DNA from 2 places in the Pseudoalteromonas sp. Z9A4 genome. Region 1 is predicted to be linked to the other one. Evidence: riboswitches for the same ligand, from Rfam matches in the RefSeq annotation. Region 1 holds a riboswitch; the other holds the start of a gene.

Region 1 (6,238 bases):
AAATAAGTTACCCAATACTCATAGTATTCTAACGCGTAATTATAAAGCTTTTATGGATAGATGAAAATCCATCCAGTTACGCAACTGATTATACCGATTATAAATACTATGAATAGTGGTTGTAGTAAAAACTATTTTCATGAATACTTGTTAAGTAAGAATCATTACTATTTATAAGCATAACCACTTTAATACACGCATAAAAAAACCCAGCCTAAGCTGGGTTTTTACATATAAATAACTATTAACGCTTAACTTTTACTTTCTCTACTGTAGTTAATTGCGCTTCAACACGACGATTTTCTGCGTTTGCAGCGCGTGTGTTGGCTGAGTTTTTAAGGCGTGTTTCGCCGTAACCCACAGTAGAAATACGTGATTTCTCAATACCGTCTTTCGTTAATTCAGAAGCTACATCTTTAGCACGCTTTTCAGAAAGCGATTGATTATAAGTTGCATCACCAGGAGCAGAAGCATGGCCTTCTAATACTACAGTTACTTCACTGTTCTCTTTCATGAAATCAGCAACTTGCTTAATATCACCAAAAAATTCATTTGGTACATTAGCAGCGTCATGAGGGAAAGTTACTAATAACTTTACAGTTACTTCTTTATCTTCGTATACAGTACAACCTTTAGCATCAACAGCATCTACCATTGGTGTGTTAGCACACTCGTCGTTAGCGTCAATAACACCATCGTTATCACTGTCTAACGGAGCTGCAGCAACAGGTTCTGGAGCAGCCTGAACTGGCTCTGCTGGCGAAGAGTTCTGACCAAATAAGTAGTTAATACCTAATTTAGCACCTACGTCAGTGTAACCACGGTCAAGACCTTGGTATACAGATGTTTCAGCGTTAACAAATAAGCCATCTGTAATGAAATGTTGGTAACCAATACCTGCATTTAAGAACGTATTATCTGTAGCTACTTGCATTTCCTTAACACCGAATAAACCGTAGAAAGGGCCACCGCCAAAGTGGTAAAGAGCATCAATACCGTAACGTTCACCATCAACATCGTCACGATTACCATTTGGGATCGGAGCTGCTAAAAATGCGTTAAAATCCATATCAGCATACTCAAGGCGTGCGCTCCAGTAATCACTGAAACGGTAACCAACTTCAGCACCCCAACTTGCAGACTCATTAACTTCTAGGTCTTGGTACATGTTTAAATTTTTCCAAGATGCGTCGTAGTAATCACCAAACACACCAATGTAGAAACCTTCTTCTTTATCTGCAGCAAATGTAGATGCGCTAGTTGCAGCCAACGCGATTGCGATTGTAAGTGATTTTAATTTCATTGTTTTCTTCCCATTTTTAACAACTAATAAATTGTAGCTAATGAACTCTAGCTCAACCAGTTTTGTACAGATTACCTGAGCTTTTGTTAATCGATACTTAACGAAAAATAAAGTTTATAACTTTCTTCAATACGTAGTAACAACACATGATCACTTACTATAGACGAAATTAAAGTCTTGATATAAAAATAAGTATAGTAGCTATTGTAAATTAGTACTCAGTAAGAGATGTAGAGCAATTAAATTAAAAATACTCATAAATCATAGAAGATTGTTGGATCTTAATTCGGCGCATAATAACACCAGTGTTTATATTCCCCAACATGTGTGCTCACATATGATTAAAAATGACTCTTTTTAATCATATGGTTACATCACAATATAATAATTAAGTACCACAAAAAGTCTGGTAGTCATTATCATTTATCGGTGTAGCTTGAAATTCCGGTAGTTGCTCACTGTCAGAATACGGATTACCCGCTATTTTTATAAAACGTTGTAGTAACTCACTAGACCCTGCAGCATTATACTCTGCAATTATTTTTTCGATCACATGATTACGCGGTATTACACGAGGATTTGCCGCTCTCATTACTTCATAACTATTATCGTCGGTTAAGCTTACCCACTTAGCTCTCCATTCAATTAGCGACTCTGGTATTACTACTTCTTCTTTTAAGGATTCAGTAAGCGCATCGAAAGTATTGGTGTAGTCGAGCTGGTTATCTTTTAATAGTGTTAACAACTCTGCGATTAACTCGCCGCTACTATTACAAGATTCATTTAAACCCAGTTTTTGTGCCCACATAGCCGTAAACTCAGTATTAAACTGCTCAGCAAAACTATTAATAAATGGCGTCATTAATGAAACCGCTTGCTCGTCATCATCGCTAATAAGTGGTATTAAACTCTCAGCTAAGCGAGCACAGTTCCAGTTAGCTATATTAGGTTGATTACCAAATGCATACCGACCTTGTTTGTCGATAGAGCTAAATACGGTATCAAAGTCAAAGCTATTCATCATGGCACACGGGCCGTAATCAATGGTTTCTCCGTTTACTAGCGTATTATCGGTATTCATTACTCCGTGAATAAAGCCAACACGCATCCAGCTCACAACTAGCTTAACTTGGTTTTTAATCACAGCGCCTAAAAATGCTAAATAACGCTGCGATCCTGTATCGGTTATTTCTGGGTAGTGTCGATCAATGGCTAAATCGGCTAATTTTTTAAGCCCTTCAACATCGCCTTGCGTTGCTAAATATTGAAACGAGCCAACACGAATATGGCTCGTTGCTAAACGAGTCACTATTGCGCCTGCTTGTGGCGGATTGCGATAAACCGTTTCACCACTACCAACAACAGCTAAGCAGCGTGTGGTTTTAATGCCTAGTGCATGCATTGCCTCGCTCATTACGTATTCACGAATAGCAGGACCAAGAGCACAACGCCCATCTCCCCCTCTTGAGTAAGGAGTAGCACCAGAGCCTTTTAATTGAATATCCCACAACTGGTTTTTATCATCATTAATAGCGCCCAGCAAATGCGCTCGCCCATCGCCTAAACGTGGTGAAAAATGCCCAAATTGGTGCCCAGAGTAACCAAGTGCTACCGCAGGAATCGCCTGTTTCTCGTTACCGCTAAAAGTGCTAGCACGCAAATCAGCTGCAACGTTAATATTAAACTCTTTTGCTAAGCTCTCGTTCCACAGCAATAACTGAGGAGAGGCAACACTTGCAGGAAAATCTTCTATCGCAAAGTTTTCCGTAATGTCTGTGTATCTTGGCACTAATTTCATGGTAATTCCTATTATTGCTGACTTATACCAACACGGTTGTCACCAACGCCATAAGCAACAATTAAACTTAACTCTTGCATACTTAAGCCGCTTTGCTTTTGCATTTCATTAAAAAAAGCTTGGGCTGCACTCAGTGATTTTTTAGTTTGTAAGCCACCGTCTATAATTTTATGAGCACGTAAGTAATTCTCTACATCGCGTGATAGTAAAAAAGTATCTTTACCAAGTGCTCGTAGCGCATAAGGTCCTGTATTTCCGCCTAAACGCGAACCATGTTTTTTTAAATACGCCCATAAACCAATAATATCGTCTGTTGGCCAATTAGCGATGAACTGACTAAAACTGCCATGTTCCCCTGCTATTTCGTGGATCATGTAAGCATTTTCGGTAATTGTTTTTACTTTTTTATAGTTACGAACAATTCGCTCATCCGTTGCTTTTTGTTCCAGCATATCAGGTGGCATCATTAATAACTTATCAACGCTAAAACCCCAAAAAACCTCTCTAAAGCCCGGCCACTTATTATTAATTACTGACCAATAAAAGCCGCTTTGAAATACTTTTCGAGTAAATTCCTCAAGCCAATCGTCGTCACTTAACGTGCTTAGTTGTTTTTTAGATAGCGGTTTTGCAAGTAATAACTTAAGCATTTTTTCGGAGCCTTTTCGCTCTACCGCTCGCTTATAAATATCGCTAAATTTTTCCATACTAATTAAATACCTCACTACTTATATTGCTAGTGTACGAGAAAAGCACCCAATACGTAACCACTCCCATTATGAATGAATATGCATTTAGTCGCTTGACACCTAGACGGCTAAAATGCTTTAATCGCCGTAATTACCCTATTTAAATTGCACAGGTTTGTAAGTTTTTACTCTACAAACAGGTGTAAAGGGCTAGAAGAGGTGCGTTATTCAGGTAGCGTATGTTAGGAGCGCAAACTCCAGTGAGCATACGTGAGGGGAATTAACGCCGAGAAGTAATCACTTTTGCGAGGTGTTTATTTCGGGCGACTAGGTTGAACCCTAGCGACTGTCACCAATAGCTGCTTATAAAAGCAGCTTATTAGTTTGGTGGAGAGCTTCTGGTCTTAAATATTAAGGCCGTGCGCCCTATTATTTTAAGCCCATTCGCTCTTCGAATTATTAGTTCGAACGACGTTAATGCGGCTCCTTCCATAAAGCTTTTTAACTCTTCGAATAATACCAATTGCATTAAATTAGTTATCGCTAAAATGATCACGTTTTTAATAAAATTGGTACAAATTATAAGTTCGTGAGAGATGATCAACAACTTCAATTTAAACGACTACTCATTGTGGACCGCGCTCGTTACGCCATTTGATCAACACGGCGATGTTGACTACAACACGTTAACTAAACTGGTTAGCGATCAAGAAGCGGCACATAACGGTATTTTACTACTTGGCAGTACGGGCGAAGGTTTAGCACTAACGCTAAAAGAGCAACAAGCCATTGTTGAACACGTATGCCAGCTAAAACCAGCAGTACCACTCATGGTTGCTGTGGGCGGTAGTAACTTAAAGCAACAAATTAAGTGGGTTAACTACTGTAATACACTCCCAATTCATAGCTTTTTACTTGGCTCACCGCTTTATGCAAAGCCCGGCGCTATAGGTCAAACTCATTGGTTTGAAAGCCTACTTAATGCAAGCGCTCACCCGTGTATGCTTTATAACGTACCGGGTCGAAGTGCTGTTAGCATTCCAACGGCAACAATTCAAAACTTACAAAATAATAAAAATTTATGGGCGTTAAAAGAAGCGAGCGGCAGCATTGCTCAGTTTGAAGCTTATCGCCAAGCTGCGCCTAATTTAGCTATTTTTAGTGGCGACGATGCGCTAATGCCTTATTTTGCTCAAGCTGGCGCAAAAGGTTTGGTGTCGGTAGCTGCAAATGCATGGCCCGCACAAACTCACGAGTTTGTTAAACGCAGCTTAAGTGGTCAACACCCTAATTTATTTGCCCAGTGGTCAAGCGCTATTAATAGCCTATTTGCTGTCGCAAACCCTATTCCCGTAAAGGTATTGATGCATTTGCAAGGTCGCTTAAGCAGCCCGCAACTTCGTCCACCTTTAACACACCTTGAGTTAACTCAAACCGATTGCATCACAACTGCAAACAACACCATTTTATCTTGGCATTAAATACAGGTTTTTATAATGAGCTGGTTAGAACTATTAAATAATTTAGAATCGGGCGCAGTACGCGCAGCATCACAAAACGAAAGCGGCCAATGGCAAGCTAACGTAGAAGTAAAACAAGGCATTTTGGATGCCTTTAAAAATGGCACTAATACTGAGTTTGCAGGCGGCTTTGTTGATAAACATAACCTAGCTCCACAAGAGTTTAGTACTGACGATGGCGTTCGTATGGTACCAGGTGGCTCAAGTGTTCGCCGTGGTGCTTATGTTGCTAAAGGCACGATTATTATGCCACCAGCGTATGTAAACATTGGTGCATATATCGACGAAGGCACAATGGTAGATAGCCACGCATTAGTTGGCTCGTGTGCACAAGTAGGTAAAAACGTACATTTAAGTGCTGCAGTGCAGCTTGGTGGTGTACTTGAGCCAATTGGTGCAAGCCCAGTAGTTGTAGAAGACGACGCCTTTATTGGCGCTGGCTGTATTATTGTTGAAGGTGTAGTTATTAAAAAAGGTGCAGTACTTGCCCCAGGCGTGCGTTTATCAGCAACTATTCCGGTATACGACTGCGTAAACGAGCGCCAACTAGATAAAGGCGAGCCAATCCCAGAATACGCGATTGTAATACCAGGCTCTCGCCCTGCGTCAAACGAGTGGGCGCGCGAGCAAGGCTTAAGCATGTCGTGTGCGTTAATTGTTAAATACCGCGACGAGAAAAGCGATGCATCGTTATTGCTAGAAGAGGTTTTACGATAATGAGCTTTTTGAGCACGCCTATCAAAACCGCTGTAAATACAATTACACAACAACTTGATACACCTTTTTTTGTTTACGACCTAGATCAACTAAACACGCATCTTGCACGTTTAGTTGCGCAAACCGATGTAAAACTGTGGTACGCGGTAAAAGCAAATCCACTGTCTAAAATTATTCAAAGCTTAGACAGTGCTGGCTTTAATTTTGACGT
Region 2 (6,238 bases), on a different contig from region 1:
GAGCAAGAGTCGGAGCTGTTTTTTAAAAACCACAGTGACGAAATAAACCAAGACGATATATTCTCGCGCTTAGTGAGCTTTAAAAATGTATTGGTAACGGGGCATCAGGGCTTTTTTACCCAAGAAGCGCTCACCGAAATAGCAAACACAACCCTACTTAACGCGCTTGAAGTAAAAGAAGGTAAATCCTTAACTAATGAGGTTTTATAAAGACCTTGGCTATACCTAAATAACAGGCACAAAAAAGCGAAGTGCACTTTAAGCTCACTTCGCTTTATTAATCTATTTTAGGGCTTAGATAAAATTAACCAAACGCGACGTTTGCAAATACCAAGGTCATTAATATTGGGCAAACAAAGCGAATGTACTGAGCAAACCAGTAATGTACGCCGGTTGTTGCTTGGTGTAATTTATTACCACGCTGCCACATCCATCCTACGGTAATAAAATAAAATAAACCCATAAGCGGTAATTGGTATTGAGTAAATAGCATAATAACTAAGCCAAATAACCAATCGAAATTTAATATAATCGCGCTTGCACACACAAGTACAACGGCGCTTACTGCCCATGTTGCTTTGGTGCGGCTAACGTTGTGGTTTTCGACTAAAAACGCTACCGGAATTTCGGTGGTCGATATAGTTGACGTAACCGATGCGATAGACATTAATACAAAAAACAATAAACCAACTAATAAGCCAATTTCGCCCATGGTGCTAAATAGCTCAGGTAAAATAGCAAAAATAAGCTGCCCTTCGCCAATCAGTTTACCGCCACTAAATACTTCAACACCGTTGTGCTGCGCCACATAAATAGCAGGAATAATAAGTAACCCTGCTAAAAAGGCGACACTGGTATCAAGTAATGCAACACCTGCGGTGAGCTTTGGTAAATTAGCATCTGGCTGTAAATACGAGCCGTAAATCATCATACAACCCACACCTAGTGATAACGAAAAGAACGCTTGCCCCATTGCAGCAATAATTAAATTAGGGTCGAGTATTTGGCTAAAATCAGGAATTAAATACGCGGCAAAGCCTTCGCTTGCGCCATCAAGTGTTGCAATGTAGGCAATTAAACCAACAAGCAATACGAGCAACAGTGGCATTAAACGGCGCGACCAGGTTTCGATTCCCGATTTAACCCCTTTTAAAATAATGCTGGCAGTTAAAATAAGCATAAGCGGCGTAAATACAAAATTACGCAGCACTGAGTCGCTATGTAAAAACTCGCTTGCGCCTGTAAACCCAAAAAAGGTTGTTATGGGTTCAATAGCGTACGAGAGCATCCAACCAGCCACTATTGAATAAAAACTTAGCATAACAACCGCGCCCGCAAGGCCAATATAACCTGCTGCTGCGCCTACCTTACGGTTAGTGTTTTGCCACGCATCGCCCAATGCTTTTACCGGATTAGCTTGTGCTTTGTGGCCTAAATAAAGTTCGGTATACAGCGCAGGAAGCGCAAGAAAAAATATAACAATAAAGTAAACCAGTAAAAATGCACCGCCACCGTGGTTGGCCGCTTGCGTAGGAAAACCCCAAATATTACCCAAACCCACTGCTGCGCCAGCAGCGGCTAAAACAAAACCAAGTCGGCTTTGAAACCCATCACGCACTTGTGCCATACATCTACAAATCTGTTATTATTTTGATTATTGTGAATTAAACCATATTTCATGCCAGCTGAGTAATAAAATTGTACCCAGCCTTTATTAGTGGCACTAACCGCTCACAATATCAGCGACTTCTTTTGCTTTAGGGCTTTTATGACTGAACACTATTTTAAAAACACCTTGAGTATTACTTCAACTCAATTGGCAAATTTGTCTTTAGCGAGTAACAGTATTTTATTATTTAATGCTAAAACACTTGAGCTTAGTGACTTTAATTTGCCCGATTGCTTAAGCCTATTTGAGTTAACCATTATAAACCGTCGCAAAAGCCCTCAAGCTAAGCAAGAGTATTTAGCGACGCGGTTATTGTTAAAACACCTTATTAAAATAACGCAGCCGCAACATGCGCACGTAGCCCTTAATAAAATGAGTACCGAATTTGACGAGGAAAGCTCAAAGCTGCAAATACATGTAAGTGGTGATGTTATTAATACCTGTATTTCGCACTCGCATGGTTTAGTTGGGGTTGCGCTAAATCTTGATAAAAGTGAGTTTGGTTTTGATATTGAAAAAGTAAGCCTAAAGCGCCCGTTTGAAAAGCTTGCTAAGCATTTTTATCATAATGATGAAATTACACTTATCACTGAGCCTACTAATACCCAAGCCCAAGCAGATACGTTTTTTAGAATTTGGACATTAAAAGAGTCACTTGCTAAAGCCACCAGCCGCCCTATTGCAAAATTACTTAGCCCCAATGTGTTTGACGAATTACATAGTGCAAAGCTGAGTGCTAGCAGTAATCGCGTTACTGTAGCTGATAGTAATAACAGCAATGTTTGTTTTGATGTAAGTGTGGTGCATAAAAAAAGCATCGACTGGCGATGCTTTTTATTAACTGACTTTATTAATTAATTTTGTTAAGTAACTTTACTAGTTAATTTTACTAGGTAACTTTACTAGGTGATTATCCTGAATAACGATTACTTATGCAGCAAAATCGTTTTCTAATAAACGGCTATGAATAGACTGTACTACGTTATCTGACTCAGTTTGCTCTACTAAAAAGCACAGGTTGTGCTTACTAGCACCGTGACAAATTAGTCGAATGTTAAAGTCTTTTAGTACACTCATTAAGTTCATTTCGTGTTGGCGTAATTGAATCTCAGAGCCAATAAGTGCCACCAATGTTAGGTTGTTTTCTACCGACACATGGCAAAACTCTGCAAGCTTATCTAGGCATTCTTGATCGAGCTCTGGGCGCGAGGCGTTTTGCGCGTTATCAAGCGTTATAGCTACGCTGATTTCTGATGTGGTTACCAAATCTACCGATATATTGTATTCACTTAATAGTGTAAATACGCGTGCTAAAAAGCCGCTTGCTAGGAGCATTTCTGGGCTTTTAAGCGTAAGCAATATTTGGTTTTTACGTTGCGTTACTGCGCGTATACCCGGTTGCTGCGATTTTTCGCGCTCAATCCACGTACCGCCACGCTCTGGCTCTCGGCTAGAACCAACAAATACGTTAATGTGGCTACGGCTTGCTGGTAATATAGTTGCTGGGTGCAATACTTTTGCGCCAAAGGTTGCCATTTCAGCGGCTTCGTCAAAACTTAAGCGTGCAATTGGCGTCGCTTTTGCGCACAAACGCGGGTCGGTGCTAAAAATGCCCACTACATCGGTCCAAATATGCACACTTTTAGCGTTAATTGCTTCAGCTAATAATGCAGCGCTGTAATCAGAACCACCACGTCCAAGCGTTGTTGTTTGACCGTACTCGTCGCTGCCAATAAAGCCCTGAGTCACAATTACTTGAGCGTCTAATAACGGAATTAAATGCTCTTTAGCGGCTTGCGCTGTGGCTGCAACATTAGGCGTTGCTTTACCAAATTGGCTGTCGGTTTTAAGTACCTTGCGCACATCAAAGCGATCGGCATTTAAGCCATTTAAACGCAGCACCTGAGCAAACAAATACGACGATAAACGCTCACCAAAGCTCAGTAGCTCATCGTGTTGCTGATCGGTTGTTAGTGACTCTTGAGCCAATGTTTGAAATGCTTTTAGGGTTTCGTTAAAGCCAACCGCTAAATCGGCATCTAGCGATAACTCATCTAAAATAGTTTGTTGAATAGCAAGCACGCCGTTTATGTGTTCTTGGCGCTCACTTGAGGTAATACTTGATTTACACAGTGCAACTAAGTGGTTAGTTACGCCGGCACTGGCGCTCACGGCAACAATACGTACGCTTTTATCTGCAACAATAATTTCGCTACAGCGACTCATCGCTTCAAAGTTTGCAACACTTGTTCCGCCAAACTTGGCAACGATGTAATCTGATTTTGCGCTTAACTCTGTTTGAGGCACTGTTTGTGGCGCTGATTGGGTAGTCATTTAGTCTCCTTTCGCGGTATCCAAACCGCAATAAAACAAGAAGAACTTGGCAAAGGAATGCTTGAAGATAAGTCCACTGCCAGAAGCTCTCCACCTATATTGGTGACAGTTTTGAGGATTCAGCCCCATAAACCGAAAAACAATGACGACGTACCATTATTTTCCTCGGCGAGTACTTCCCTCCTTAATGATCATCGGCTTTCGTCGCCTAACATTAAGTACCTAAGTATCGCACCTCTTCTGAATGCTTTATTAACCAGTGGCTAATAAAACAAAACCCCACTAAGTAGCGGGGCTTTGAAAGTTATCGTTTAGACGTCTAGCTGTCAAGCATTTAATAATTTATGCATCAAATAAAACTGCCCATGTAATACGAGCCTGCATAACCTACGGTGTAGCAAATTAATAAATGCAGCGATAAACGCAAGTAGCTCATAAAGGTAAGCGCTTTAACTTTGCTCATGGCAATAATGCCCGCAGCCGACCCAATGATCAGCATTGAACCGCCCACGCCCGTTGCATACGTAAACGACAACCAGTGTTGTTGGCTCATTACTATATCGGCTTTTAATAAAGCAGCAGTAAGCGGTACGTTATCGACCCCTGCTGATAATATGCCCATTAAGTAGTTTGCGTACTCGGGTGCCATTACCGTATATAGGTCGGTAAATTTACTCAACATACCAATTTCTTTAAGTGCGCCTACAAGTAAAAGCACACCTACAAAAAACAATAATGTGTCGTATTCTATATCGCGAACAAAATCGATTATGTCTTTGTTGATGTCTTTTTTGCGCATTAAAAATTGCGCCACTAAAAACATCACTGATAAGCCAAACAAAAAGGTGAGTAAAGGCGGTACGCTGTAAACTACACTCAGCATAAGTGTGCTCACTACGGTAGATAAAAATATAACAGCAATGGTAATGTCGGTTTTTTCGATGCGGGTTTTACCCGCACCGGCAAATTCAACTCGCCCTTTCATACCGATAGACAGTAGCGCAGCTAACAGCATAACGCTTGCAAGTGCTGGCGCTATAAGCAGCAATAAATGAGCTATGGTTACTTTGCCATCTAAAAATATCATCAGTGTGGTTACGTCACCGGTTATTAACGATACCCCGCCTGAGTTAACCCCAAACACAATAAGCGTGGCGTATTTAATGAGTTTTTTAGGTTCAAGTTTTAACGACATAACAACCGCAAGCGATATAAGCGTGGCTGTTACGTTGTCTGAAATCGACGAAAACAAGAATGCAAAACCACCCACCAAAAACATCAGCTTTTTTTCGCTAATACTTTTTGGCATAACACGGTGCACAATATTTTCTATAAACCCCTTTGAATTTAAATACGCTACAAAGGTCATCGCAGCCATTAAAAATAGCCATAGAGATGCAATTTCTAAAATATTTTCATTTAAAAGGTGTTGAATCGTATCGGGGCTTTGCCCGTGAAGTGGGTATATAAAAAGAAGAATCCAGCAAAGCGTACCAAAAAACAGCGTGGTTTTAGCTTTATTAACATGGATTATATCTTCTATAACGATCAGTAAAAATGCAATCGCTATCAGGGTTAGAATAATCGAGGAAACCATGGTAGTTAAACAACCTTTGATATAGTTTTAAAGAACACACAAATAACATTCCATTTCATGTGCCTATTTTCGGCGCGAATTTTAGCACTGCCTCTATGCAAAAACTATTATTAAATGGTCTTAAAAACGAATACTATATACAGACAAGGTTAATTAAAAATACGTAATAATGAGTATGAACACAATACTCAATAATAAAATACTAGGATGTTGTAACCTCTTATGATCCCAGCTAAAAAGCTACTAAACACCATAACCGAACATTGGGGTGTATTAGAGCTATTATTTAAACGTTTTAAAATGGCTGACTTTAGCCTGAAAGACGTACAAAACGCCATTAAACAAAAACAGCCTACATGGTCAAACGAGCGTATTTATAAAGAAACAAATCGCTTGTTAAACCAAGATATTTTAATTCCACTGGCTAAATCATCGCAGCTTGAAATAAATCGTGCCATTGCCGACTTTGCTACGTTTTTACTGCAAGAAGAACATTTAGGCTTAGCGCAAGAAATTAGCGTATTAGTAGACGACCTAGCACGCTTAGGTAACCGCCTAGATAACGCTGGCGAGATAGAAGACTTTGACGATTTACGCCGCTACAGCCGCATTATGGATGATCGGGTGCGTAAAATAAT

Evidence for each region. Region 1 has a riboswitch for lysine ahead of dapA (4-hydroxy-tetrahydrodipicolinate synthase). Riboswitches for the same ligand answer to the same signal wherever they lie in the genome.
Region 2: another riboswitch for lysine. It lies ahead of lysC (lysine-sensitive aspartokinase 3); the one in region 1 lies ahead of dapA (4-hydroxy-tetrahydrodipicolinate synthase).

The regions. Positions count from the first base shown of each region.
Region 1 is NZ_WTLA01000019.1:9,440-15,677, reverse strand. It holds gene GQR54_RS13605 (OmpA family protein) at 245-1,303, opposite strand; gene GQR54_RS13600 (protein adenylyltransferase SelO family protein) at 1,692-3,101, opposite strand; gene GQR54_RS13595 (DNA-3-methyladenine glycosylase I) at 3,113-3,808, opposite strand; lysine riboswitch at 3,997-4,196, shown strand; gene dapA (4-hydroxy-tetrahydrodipicolinate synthase) at 4,387-5,271, shown strand; gene GQR54_RS13585 (2,3,4,5-tetrahydropyridine-2,6-dicarboxylate N-succinyltransferase) at 5,287-6,027, shown strand; gene GQR54_RS13580 (PLP-dependent decarboxylase) at 6,027-6,238, shown strand, end outside.
Region 2 is NZ_WTLA01000013.1:104,918-111,155, reverse strand. It holds gene GQR54_RS11395 (2-hydroxyacid dehydrogenase) at 1-210, shown strand, start outside; gene GQR54_RS11390 (sodium-dependent transporter) at 305-1,627, opposite strand; gene GQR54_RS11385 (4'-phosphopantetheinyl transferase superfamily protein) at 1,769-2,527, shown strand; gene lysC (lysine-sensitive aspartokinase 3) at 2,600-4,003, opposite strand; lysine riboswitch at 4,079-4,251, opposite strand; gene nhaD (sodium:proton antiporter NhaD) at 4,353-5,600, opposite strand; gene GQR54_RS11370 (hypothetical protein) at 5,823-6,238, shown strand, end outside.